3 regions of the Pseudomonas sp. GW821-FHT09H03 genome follow, and region 1 is predicted to be linked to each of the others. Evidence: riboswitches for the same ligand, from Rfam matches in the RefSeq annotation. Region 1 holds a riboswitch; each other region holds the start of a gene.
The links. Region 1 has a riboswitch for cobalamin ahead of cobW (cobalamin biosynthesis protein CobW). Riboswitches for the same ligand answer to the same signal wherever they lie in the genome.
Positions count from the first base shown of each region.

Region 2: another riboswitch for cobalamin. It lies ahead of AC07OG_RS07965 (ABC transporter substrate-binding protein); the one in region 1 lies ahead of cobW (cobalamin biosynthesis protein CobW).
Region 3: another riboswitch for cobalamin. It lies ahead of cobO (cob(I)yrinic acid a,c-diamide adenosyltransferase); the one in region 1 lies ahead of cobW (cobalamin biosynthesis protein CobW).

Region 1 covers NZ_JBWKOF010000005.1:239,372-242,643, forward strand. Annotated here, with positions in the region: gene AC07OG_RS09325 (CbtA family protein) at 1-701, opposite strand, end outside; gene AC07OG_RS09330 (CbtB domain-containing protein) at 713-904, opposite strand; cobalamin riboswitch at 1,023-1,247, opposite strand; cobalamin riboswitch at 1,441-1,653, shown strand; gene cobW (cobalamin biosynthesis protein CobW) at 1,757-2,824, shown strand; gene cobN (cobaltochelatase subunit CobN) at 2,828-3,272, shown strand, end outside.
Region 2 covers NZ_JBWKOF010000004.1:292,689-295,960, forward strand. Annotated here, with positions in the region: gene AC07OG_RS07960 (acetyltransferase domain-containing protein) at 132-1,304, shown strand; cobalamin riboswitch at 1,337-1,531, shown strand; gene AC07OG_RS07965 (ABC transporter substrate-binding protein) at 1,674-2,681, shown strand; gene AC07OG_RS07970 (FecCD family ABC transporter permease) at 2,690-3,272, shown strand, end outside.
Region 3 covers NZ_JBWKOF010000013.1:69,511-72,782, reverse strand. Annotated here, with positions in the region: gene AC07OG_RS19010 (cobyrinic acid a,c-diamide synthase CobB) at 1-879, opposite strand, end outside; gene cobO (cob(I)yrinic acid a,c-diamide adenosyltransferase) at 876-1,487, opposite strand; cobalamin riboswitch at 1,569-1,803, opposite strand; gene AC07OG_RS19000 (hypothetical protein) at 1,957-2,541, shown strand; gene AC07OG_RS18995 (PQQ-dependent sugar dehydrogenase) at 2,609-3,272, shown strand, end outside.

The DNA of each region.
Region 1 (3,272 bases):
TGGTATTGGCCATCGCTTTTGCGGCGGAACAACCAGGCGCTGATCAGGCCCAGGGCCAGCCAGAACGCCACGTTGGTCAACTGCGAAGCGATTTTGAATTGTGTCTCCAGCGCCTCTGGAGCGAGCATCGAATGCACTTCAGGTTGCGGCGCACCAATCAAATGGGGAACGGCGAGAGTGGCGACACCCAGGGCTTTCATCAGCCAGTGACGGCCGAAAACGATAAGGGCGATACCGACAGCCGTGCAAGCCGCGGTGCCGATCCACCAGAGCTGACGTTGCGCCAGGTCGGCCGCCGCGGTGCCCGGCAGTTCCGGTGGCAGGCCGAGGGTTGGCGCGAGCACGAAAGTCGCATAGCCGGCCAGGCCCCAGAGCAGACCCTGGGAAGTCCTGGTCGGAGCGCGCAAGGTATACAGGCCGGCCAGCATCAGGGCGAAGCCGACGGCCACCACCAGATTTCCCCCAGTGGTCGACAGCACGCGCTGCCAGCCGTCTTGCGGCTCCCAGGCTTCGGCGTCGTGGGTGTGGGCGGCGTTGGCGCCCCCTGCGTGTTCATGGACTTCAACGGCGGCCGGCTCGGTTATTTCGTAGGTCTCGGCCTGCAATATCAACGGGGCCACCCAGAAGCTTTGCAAGAGGGTCAGCAGCAGGGCGGCCAGAAGCCCGGTGAAACCTGCGGTTTGCGCGATACGCTTGATCATGTCGGCAGCTCTCAATGGCACGGAAAGGCAGAGCTGTGGCGGGTATCGTGAGCGGCGTTGTGCACCGCTTCGATGTGCGAGAAGCCGGCGAAGTAAACAAGGGACGCACCCAGGATCGACGCGCAGACGGCGGCGGTCAGACGCTGGGTCAGGGTCGTGGTGGTGCTGGCGGTGCTGTGGCCGGTGCTGCTGATGATCGACATGGCGTTTCCCTTTGTTCTGTCAGCGGGAACAAGAACGCATGCAGAGCCCTGCACGAGCGAGCGCGCAGAAGTTCAAACAGCGCCCGCCCACCGCGGGTTGTTGTTCAGAGACCGTACTGGTCACTTTGTGTTGCGGGCCGGTCTCCGGGCTCACGAGGGGCGCAGGCATCGCCTGAACCTGCAAGCATCACCTTCCCACGCCATATCGGCACAGTGGATCTGACGCTTCACTCGCTTACCGTTGCGGGGGCAGCACCGGACTGACATGGCTTTGGAGTAAAGCACATGATTCACCGGTTTCCCGTTTCACCCTGTGAAGGGCACCCGTAACAAGCGTCTAGGAGAGCATGGGCGGGGGTTGGGCGTCAATTGGCAAACGTTCTCATCGCAAACCGTGTCGCACCCTTCGCGAGCAAGCCCGCTCCCACATTTGACTGTATTTCCCTGACAGAACTCGGCCGAATGTGGGAGCGGGCTTGCTCGCGAAGGCGACGCCGCAATATCAATGTGAACATTGACCCGCCCCCGCACGATGCGTAGCCTTGCGCTTTCGAGGTTCTTCGGCGTTTGCCGAAGCTAAGAAGGGAACGCGGTCAATGCCGCGGCTGCCCCCGCAACTGTGAACGGTGATGTTCGTTGCCACGCCACTGCAGGCTCTCCATGAGGCCGGCGGGAAGGCGCAGCGAATGCCAGGTCGCCAAGACCGGCACACCGTCAGCCAGGAGACCTGCCTCGATACAGATTCTGACTTTCAACCGGGCGGGGTGATCCGGTGGCGAATTCTTCCAGGCACGCGCGTGCGCGTTGCCGGTCGTCGTCCCGTATGCCCGCCACCTTGCCAAAGGGCATCCGATGAAAACACTGGCCAAACTCCCCGTCACCATCGTCACCGGCTTCCTCGGCTCGGGTAAAACCACACTGCTGCGGCACATGCTCGACAATGCCCAGGGCCGCCGTATCGCGGTGATCGTCAACGAGTTCGGCGAACTGGGTATCGATGGTGAAATCCTCAAGCAGTGCTCAATCGGTTGCACCGAAGAAGAAGCCAACGGTCGTGTCTATGAGCTGGCCAACGGCTGCCTGTGCTGCACGGTCCAGGAAGAATTCTTCCCGGTGATGCGTGAACTGGTCGCCCGCCGTGGTGACCTCGACCATATCCTCATCGAGACCTCGGGCCTGGCTTTGCCCAAACCCCTGGTGCAAGCCTTCCAGTGGCCGGAAATTCGTAGTGCCTGCACGGTAGACGCGGTCATCACCGTGGTCGACAGCCCGGCCGTCGCCGCCGGCACCTTCGCCGCATTCCCCGATCAGGTCGACGCCCAGCGAAAACTCGATCCGAACCTGGACCATGAGTCGCCGCTGCACGAGCTATTTGCCGATCAACTGGCCAGCGCCGACCTGGTGATCCTCAACAAGGCCGATCTCATCCGCCCTGAAGATCTGGCCCGCGTGCGCCTGGAAGTCGCCGAAGAACTGCCGCCAGCGGTAAAAATCATTGAAGCCAGCAGCGGTCGCCTGCCGCTGGACGTGCTGATCGGCCTTGGCGTCGGCTCCGAAGAGCACATCGACAGCCGTCACAGTCACCATGACCATCATCACGATGGCGATGATCATGATGACCACGATCACGACGCTTTCGACTCCATTTCCATTGAACTGCCGCAAGCCGACGAAAGCCTGTTGCTGGATGCGCTGACCCAACTGGTGGTCCAGCACGGCATCCTGCGAGTCAAGGGCTTCGCCGCGATCCCGAACAAACCGATGCGCCTGCTGATCCAGGGCGTGGGCACTCGCTTCGACAAGCACTTCGACCGCCAATGGGGCGCCGAAGAAGCGCGGGTCACCCGTCTGGTGCTGATCGGCCAGGAACTCGACGCCGCTCAACTCGAAGCGCAACTGCGCGCCGCACTCAGCGTGTAAGCCATGCACCTGCTCAGGACCCAGCCCGGCGGCTTCGTGTCGGAGGACAACATTGCCGACCTTGGACAAACCCCCGCCGAACTGGTGATCCTGTGCAGCGGCGATTCCAGCCTGGCGTTGCTCGCCGAAGCGGCGCAGCAGTTGCCCGACGACTACCCGAGCGTGCGCCTGGCCAATCCGATGCAGGTACAGAACCATGCCTCGGTCGACTTGTATGTCGACCAAGTGCTGCGCCACGCCAAGGTGATTCTGATTTCACTGCATGGCGGCATCGCCTATTGGCGCTACGGTGTCGAGCGTCTGGTCGAACTGTCACAGCGCGGCGTGCAGTTGATCCTGGTGCCGGGCGATGACCGTCCGGACCCGGAGTTGAGCGACCTGAGCACGGTGCTTCCTGAAGATCGCGAGCGGCTCTGGCATTTCCTGCGCCAGGGTGGCATGGCCAATG
Region 2 (3,272 bases), on a different contig from region 1:
GAGTGTTGAAGGGGAGCGCACAGCCCCCCTTGAAAGAGTCGCCTTCGGATTATTTTATGTTATATAATAACATTATATTGACTGCCGGCCGTTAACTGGCAGCGCTATCCCCCCCTTGCCTGCGGCTTTCAATGACAACCCTTTATCAAACCCCACCCGCCACCCGCGCCAGTCAACGCCTGATGTCCATCGATGCCCTCAGGGGTTTGGTGATCCTGTTCATGCTGCTGGATCACGTACGCGAGACGTTCTTTCTGCACCGCCAGGTGGCTGACCCGATGGCCATCGACACCACCGAGCCGACGTTGTTTTTCAGCCGCACCCTCGCCCATTTATGTGCGCCGGTGTTCGTGCTGCTCACCGGACTGTCCGCTTACCTGTACGGCGAAAAGCACCAGGGCCGGAACGCGGTGTCGATGTTCCTCTTCAAGCGTGGCCTGTTCCTGGTTCTGCTGGAGTTCACGCTGGTGAATTTCGCCTGGACCTTCCAGTTCCCGCCCCATGTGATTTACCTGCAGGTGATCTGGGCGATTGGCGTGAGCATGCTTGCCCTTGCTGCGCTGGTCTGGCTGCCGCGGCCGATTCTGTGGGTTGTGGGTGCGGTCATCGTCGCCGGGCACAACCTGCTCGATCCGCTGCACTTCCCGGTCGGATCAGCCATGCACCTGCCGTGGGCCATTTTGCATGATCGCGGCTGGATCGAGTTCTCTGACGGCCTGCGCCTGCGCAGCTCCTACCCTGTGCTGCCGTGGATCGGTGTCATCGCCCTGGGTTATTGCATCGGCCCCTGGTTCGCGCATTCAGCCTCTGCCCGCCTGCGTCAACGCCATCTGTTGCTGGGGGGTGCCGGCGCGCTTTTGGGCTTTGTCGCACTGCGCCTGGTCAACGGGTATGGCGAGGCGCAATGGAGGGTGCATGAAACCACCACACAGACCCTCATGAGCTTCTTCAACATCACTAAGTACCCACCTTCTCTGCTGTTCCTTGCGCTGACACTCGGGGTGGGCCTGTTGCTGCTTCTTGGCTTCGAGCGGGCTCGGCAACGCCAGTGGATCAGCGCTTTGGCGGTGTTTGGTGCGGCGCCGATGTTCTTCTACCTGCTGCACCTTTATGTGCTGAAGGTGCTCTATCTGACCAGCGTCGCGTTGTTCGGTCTGAACCAGAGCGACTACTTCGGTTTCGATAGCATTTTTTCGGTGTGGCTGACGGCGGTGCTGCTGGCCGCCGCGCTGTATCTGCCTGTGCGCTGGTTTGCCGCCGTGAAGGCCCGCCGTCGTGATATCGGCTGGCTCAAATACTTCTGATCCAGAGAGGGTTCGCCTCGGGCGGCATGATCGACTAACATGCCGCCGCCGGTTTCCAAATGGGATTAATAGGGAATCCGTGATGCGTGCAACGCATCAAACGGAACTGCCCCCGCAACTGTAGGTGCTGAGCGTGCTCCTGAACTGCCACTGGGATTGAACCCCGGGAAGGCTGGAGCATGCGATGACGCATCAGTCAGGAGACCTGCCGGCCAAGTAACAATCACTGACCGGCGGGGTGTCCGGGAAGGACATCCTTGCGCGCGCGTCACTCAGGTGATCGCCCTGCCCTGCTTTTTGGCAGCGTTCGATGATGTGTTTCCAGACCGTGCACCCTTGCTCCGTGTACGGTTCAAATGTAGATGCATCATGCTGTTGCCCCGCTTTGTCACCCTATTCGCTGGCCTGGGTCTTTGCTCGCTGGTCTGTGCCGCGCCTACTGAATATCCGCTGACGGTCGAGAACTGCGGTGCCACGCTGACCTTCCCACACGCACCGGCTCGAACCGTCACGATCGGCCAGGCCGGCACCGAAATGCTCTTTGCCCTCGGGCTGGGTGACAAACTGGCCGGCACTTCTCTGTGGTTCAACGATGTGCTGGATAAGTACAAGGGGCAAAACGACAAGATCGAACGCCTGGCGGATAACGAGCCGAGTTTCGAGTCGGTGATCGGCAAACGACCGGAACTGGTCGCTGTCGAGCTGGAGTGGATGGTCGGCCCGCAAGGCGCAGTCGCTACCCGCGAGCAGTTTCACGAACTGGGAATCGCCACTTACCTCATGCCCTCGGATTGCGAATCCAAGGACAACCTGGTCGGTGCCGACGGCACTCGCCTGGCGCCGTTTCGTGTGCAAAGCATCTACAAAAGCATCACTGAGCTGGCCAGGATTTTCGATGTTCAGGCCCGTGGCCAACAGTTGAACGCGCAACTCAAGGCCAGTCTGGCCAGGTCCGTTGCCGCAGTGCAAGACAAGAACCACACCAGTGCACTGGTGTGGTTTTCCAGTGCCAGTCTGGATATCGACCCCTATGTCGCCGGTCACAAAGGCATTCCAGACTTCATGCTCAAAACGCTGGGTGTGCGCAATGTGGTGCAGTCCGACGAAGAGTGGCCAACGGTCGGTTGGGAAACCATCGCAAAAGCCAACCCGACTTTCCTGGTCATCGCCCGCATGGATCGCCGTCGTTTCCCCGCTGACGACTACCAAAAGAAGCTGGCATTCCTGCACAGCGATCCGGTAACCCGCAACATGGACGCGGTAAAAAACAACCGCATCATCATCCTCGACGCCATGGCCATGCAGGCCAGCCTGAGAATGTTCGATGGGCTGCAAGCCCTGGCAACGGCCATCAACAGCTACGACCTGCCAAAATGACTGCAGCGCTGATTCGTACCCTGCTGGCGTTGGTGGCCCTGCTTTTAAGCGTGGTTGCCGGTGTCGCTATCGGTGAAACAAGCATCGAACCCGGCGTGGTACTCCAGGTGCTGGCCAACAAACTGTGGAATGCCGGCTATGTTCTCGACCCCATCGACGAAGGCATCGTCTGGAACTACCGCCTGACCCGCGCGTTGGTCGCAGGAGCTTGCGGTGCGGGCCTGGCGACCTGCGGGGTGATCCTGCAATCGCTGTTGCGCAACCCGTTGGCCGATCCCTATCTGCTCGGCATTTCCGCGGGCGCTTCGACGGGGGCCGTTCTGGTGGCGTTACTCGGTATCGGTGCCGGAGCCATTTCGATGTCGGTCGGGGCGTTTGCCGGAGCCGTTGCTGCCTTTGCTGTCGTGGTTTTACTGGGGCGCGCCAGCGGTGTCCCTGGCAGTACCGGTCAGATCATCCTGGCGGGGATTGCCGGTTCGCAGCTGTTCAATGCGCTGACTGCATTTTTGATCACCAAGTCGGCCAGCTCCGAACAGGCACGCGGCATCATGTTCTGGTTGCTGGGCAACCTCAGTGGTGTGCGCTGGCCTT
Region 3 (3,272 bases), on a different contig from region 1:
CAATTCCGGATAACCGCCCGGCAGATACAAACTGTCCGCCTCAGGCAAACCACTGTCGCGGATCGGCGAAAAGAATGACAACTCGGCGCCCATCGCGCGCAGCAGATCCAGGCTCGCGCCGTAGGTGAAGGCAAAGGCTTCATCACGGGCGATGGCAATGCGCACGCCGGCCAGTAACGGTTCGACTTCAAGCACATCGGGAGTCGCAAACTCTACCGCCGGTGGCAGCGCTACTTCGCAACTGCTGGCCAGGGCGTCGGCCGCGGCATCGAGACGCAAGTCGAGATCGTTCAATTCACTGGCCTGGACAAGTCCCAGGTGCCGGCTCGGCAACTCGATCCCGGTCTCACGGGACAAGGCACCATACCAGCGCAACCCTTCGGTGAGGCTGCCTTCGAGCAATTGCGCGTGACGCTGGGTGCCCACGCGGTTGGCCAGCACTCCGGCAAACGGCAAGTCCGGTTGATAACGCGCCAGACCCAGGGCCAGCGCGCCAAACGACTGCGCCATGGCGGTGCCATCGATGACACCCAACACTGGCACACCAAAATGCCGGGCCAGATCGGCACTGGACGGCGTGCCATCGAACAGGCCCATGACCCCTTCGATAAGGATCAGGTCGGCCTCGCCGGCGGCTTCCCACAACAGGCGACGACTGTCCTGTTCACCGACCATCCACATGTCCAGTTGATACACCGGCGCACCGCTGGCGCGTTCGAGGATCATCGGATCGAGAAAGTCGGGTCCGCACTTGAACACCCGCACCTTGCGTCCTTGATTGCGATGCAAGCGGGCCAGCGCGGCGGTGACGGTGGTCTTGCCCTGACCGGAAGCCGGCGCGGCAATCAGCACCGCCGGACAATGACGGGATTGCTTCACAGCTCGACGCCTTTCTGCGCCTTGATCCCGGCCTGGAAGGCGTGCTTGATCATGCCCATTTCGGTGACGGTGTCGGCCAGCTCGATCATTTCCGCTTTCGCGGCGCGGCCGGTAACCACCACGTGTTGCATGGGCGGACGGGCCTGCAGGTCGCTGAGCACCAGATCGAGGTCGAGGTAGCCGTGCTTGAGGGCGATATTCAATTCATCGAGTACTACCAGGCCTATGGCAGGGTCACGCAGCAGCTCGCGGCAAACCTGCCACGCCGCTTGCGCGGCGGCGATGTCGCGCTGGCGGTCCTGGGTTTCCCAGGTGAACCCCTCGCCCATCACATGAAAGCGCACCTGCTCGGGGAAACGCCGGAAGAACAGTTCTTCTCCGGTGCTGTTGCGTCCCTTGATGAACTGCACCACGCCGCATTGCATGCCATGGCCCATGGCGCGCGCGAGCATGCCGAAAGCCGAACTACTCTTGCCTTTGCCGTTGCCGGTCAACACCAGCAACAGGCCGCATTCATTCGGGGAATTGGCGATGCGTTCGTCGATCACGGCTTTTTTGCGCTGCATGCGCGCCAGGTGACGTTCGTCACGATCGGGGGTATCAGTCATGGGGGAGCTCTCCGTTGAGTCTGGATAACGGCGGGCAGGCACAAGAATAGGTGGCAACAAGCCTGGCATCGCCCACCGTGATGCCACTGGATGAATCAGGCCGGTCTCCGGGCTCATGAGCGGCTTTGCGCCAGGCTGCGCGCCTTCCCATGTCGACAATGGACACAGTGGCTCAAGGCGCAGCTTTCACTCATTTACCGTTGCGGGGGCAGCGCCGGGATTGTGGGCTTTCGAACCCATCGAAGGCTCACTCACCGGCTTCCCTGTTTCACTCTGTCGACCCAAGCCACAGAGCACCTGAAACAAGCCGCGAAGGTTAGAGGGTTGGGGGTGGAGCGTCAATTAAAGCCGGGACGCTGGAGAGCAATTAAGTGCGCTGATCAATAATCCGACAGCGATCTTGTGCCTTGGCCCCAGCAGTGATATCAAAGCGCCATAAATTTACTACACAATAACAAGGGTGAACCCCATGCAAGGCATGATCATCAGCAATCCGAAGCTGGAATTCCTGCGCCCGGCGCTGGAACGCTGGTTCGACTGCATCGACCGTTACAACGCCATACGCGGCGACGGTGAAACGCCGTACTGGCACGACGAAAAGGCCAATCTTGGATTGCTCTCCGTGGCAGCCTGGATGGCCGAAATGGTCACCCTGCAACAGACGCAAACCCGCAAACAGACCGAAGAAGGCGAACGCAACAGCCGCGCCGATCTGTTTCTCGCGACACCCGACACCCGTGCCTACATCCAGACCAGCCAGCGCTGGCCACGGGTCAACAGCCTCAATGTGACTCAGGCATTGCTCGACGTCACCAGCGATGCCAGGCGCCTGAGTCATGCCAGCGAGCTGAAACTGGGCTGCCTGTTCGTCGCCCCGCACAAAGCCCAGCAGGGTGCCACGCCGGAAGAGCTGCAGGACATGGTCGACGACCTGCAAAAGGAGCATACCTGCGCCGTGGCTTGGTACTTCCCCTACGCCTATCGCAAGTTGCGCAACGAGGCCGGCAACTACCACCCCGGGATTGCCGTGCTTTTCAAAGAAGCTCGCACCTGAGGCGTTGAACCTTCGCGCGATAACGCTTCTCTATGATTAGAAGAAGGTATTCATAGGGAAGCCCAGCATGCGCACCTCCCAGCTCTTTGTCATGATTACGCTCGTCGGTGGGCTCGCCGCCTGCGGTGAAAGCGCCAGCCTGAAAGTCGCCGACGGCACCGGGCCGTCCCCCCAGCTCCCGCAACCCAACAAAACCCTGCTGCCGACGATGAACATAGCGCCGGCAACAGGCTGGCCGCAGGGCGCGAAACCGGTCGCCGCGACAGGAACTCAAGTGGCGGCGTTCGCCGAAAACCTGGACCACCCTAGATGGCTGTACGTGCTGCCCAACGGCGACATTCTGGTGGCGGAAACCAATGCGCCACCCAAACCCGATGATGGCAAGGGCGTTAAAGGCTGGGTAATGAAGAAGGTCATGGGTCGCGCGGGTGCTGGCGTACCGAGCCCGAATCGAATCACATTGTTGCGCGACAAGGACCACGACGGCGTTGCCGAAACCCGCACAGTGTTCCTGCAAAACCTCAACTCGCCGTTTGGCATGACCCTGGTCGGCAACGACCTGTACGTGGCCGACACCGACCGCCTGCTGCGTTTTCACTATGAAACCGGCGATACGGTGATCAAGGCGCAACCAATCAAAGTGCTCGACCTGCCGGGCGGCACGCTGAATCACCACTGGACCAAAAACGTCATCGCCAGCAAGGACGGTAGCAAGCTGTACGTTACCGTTG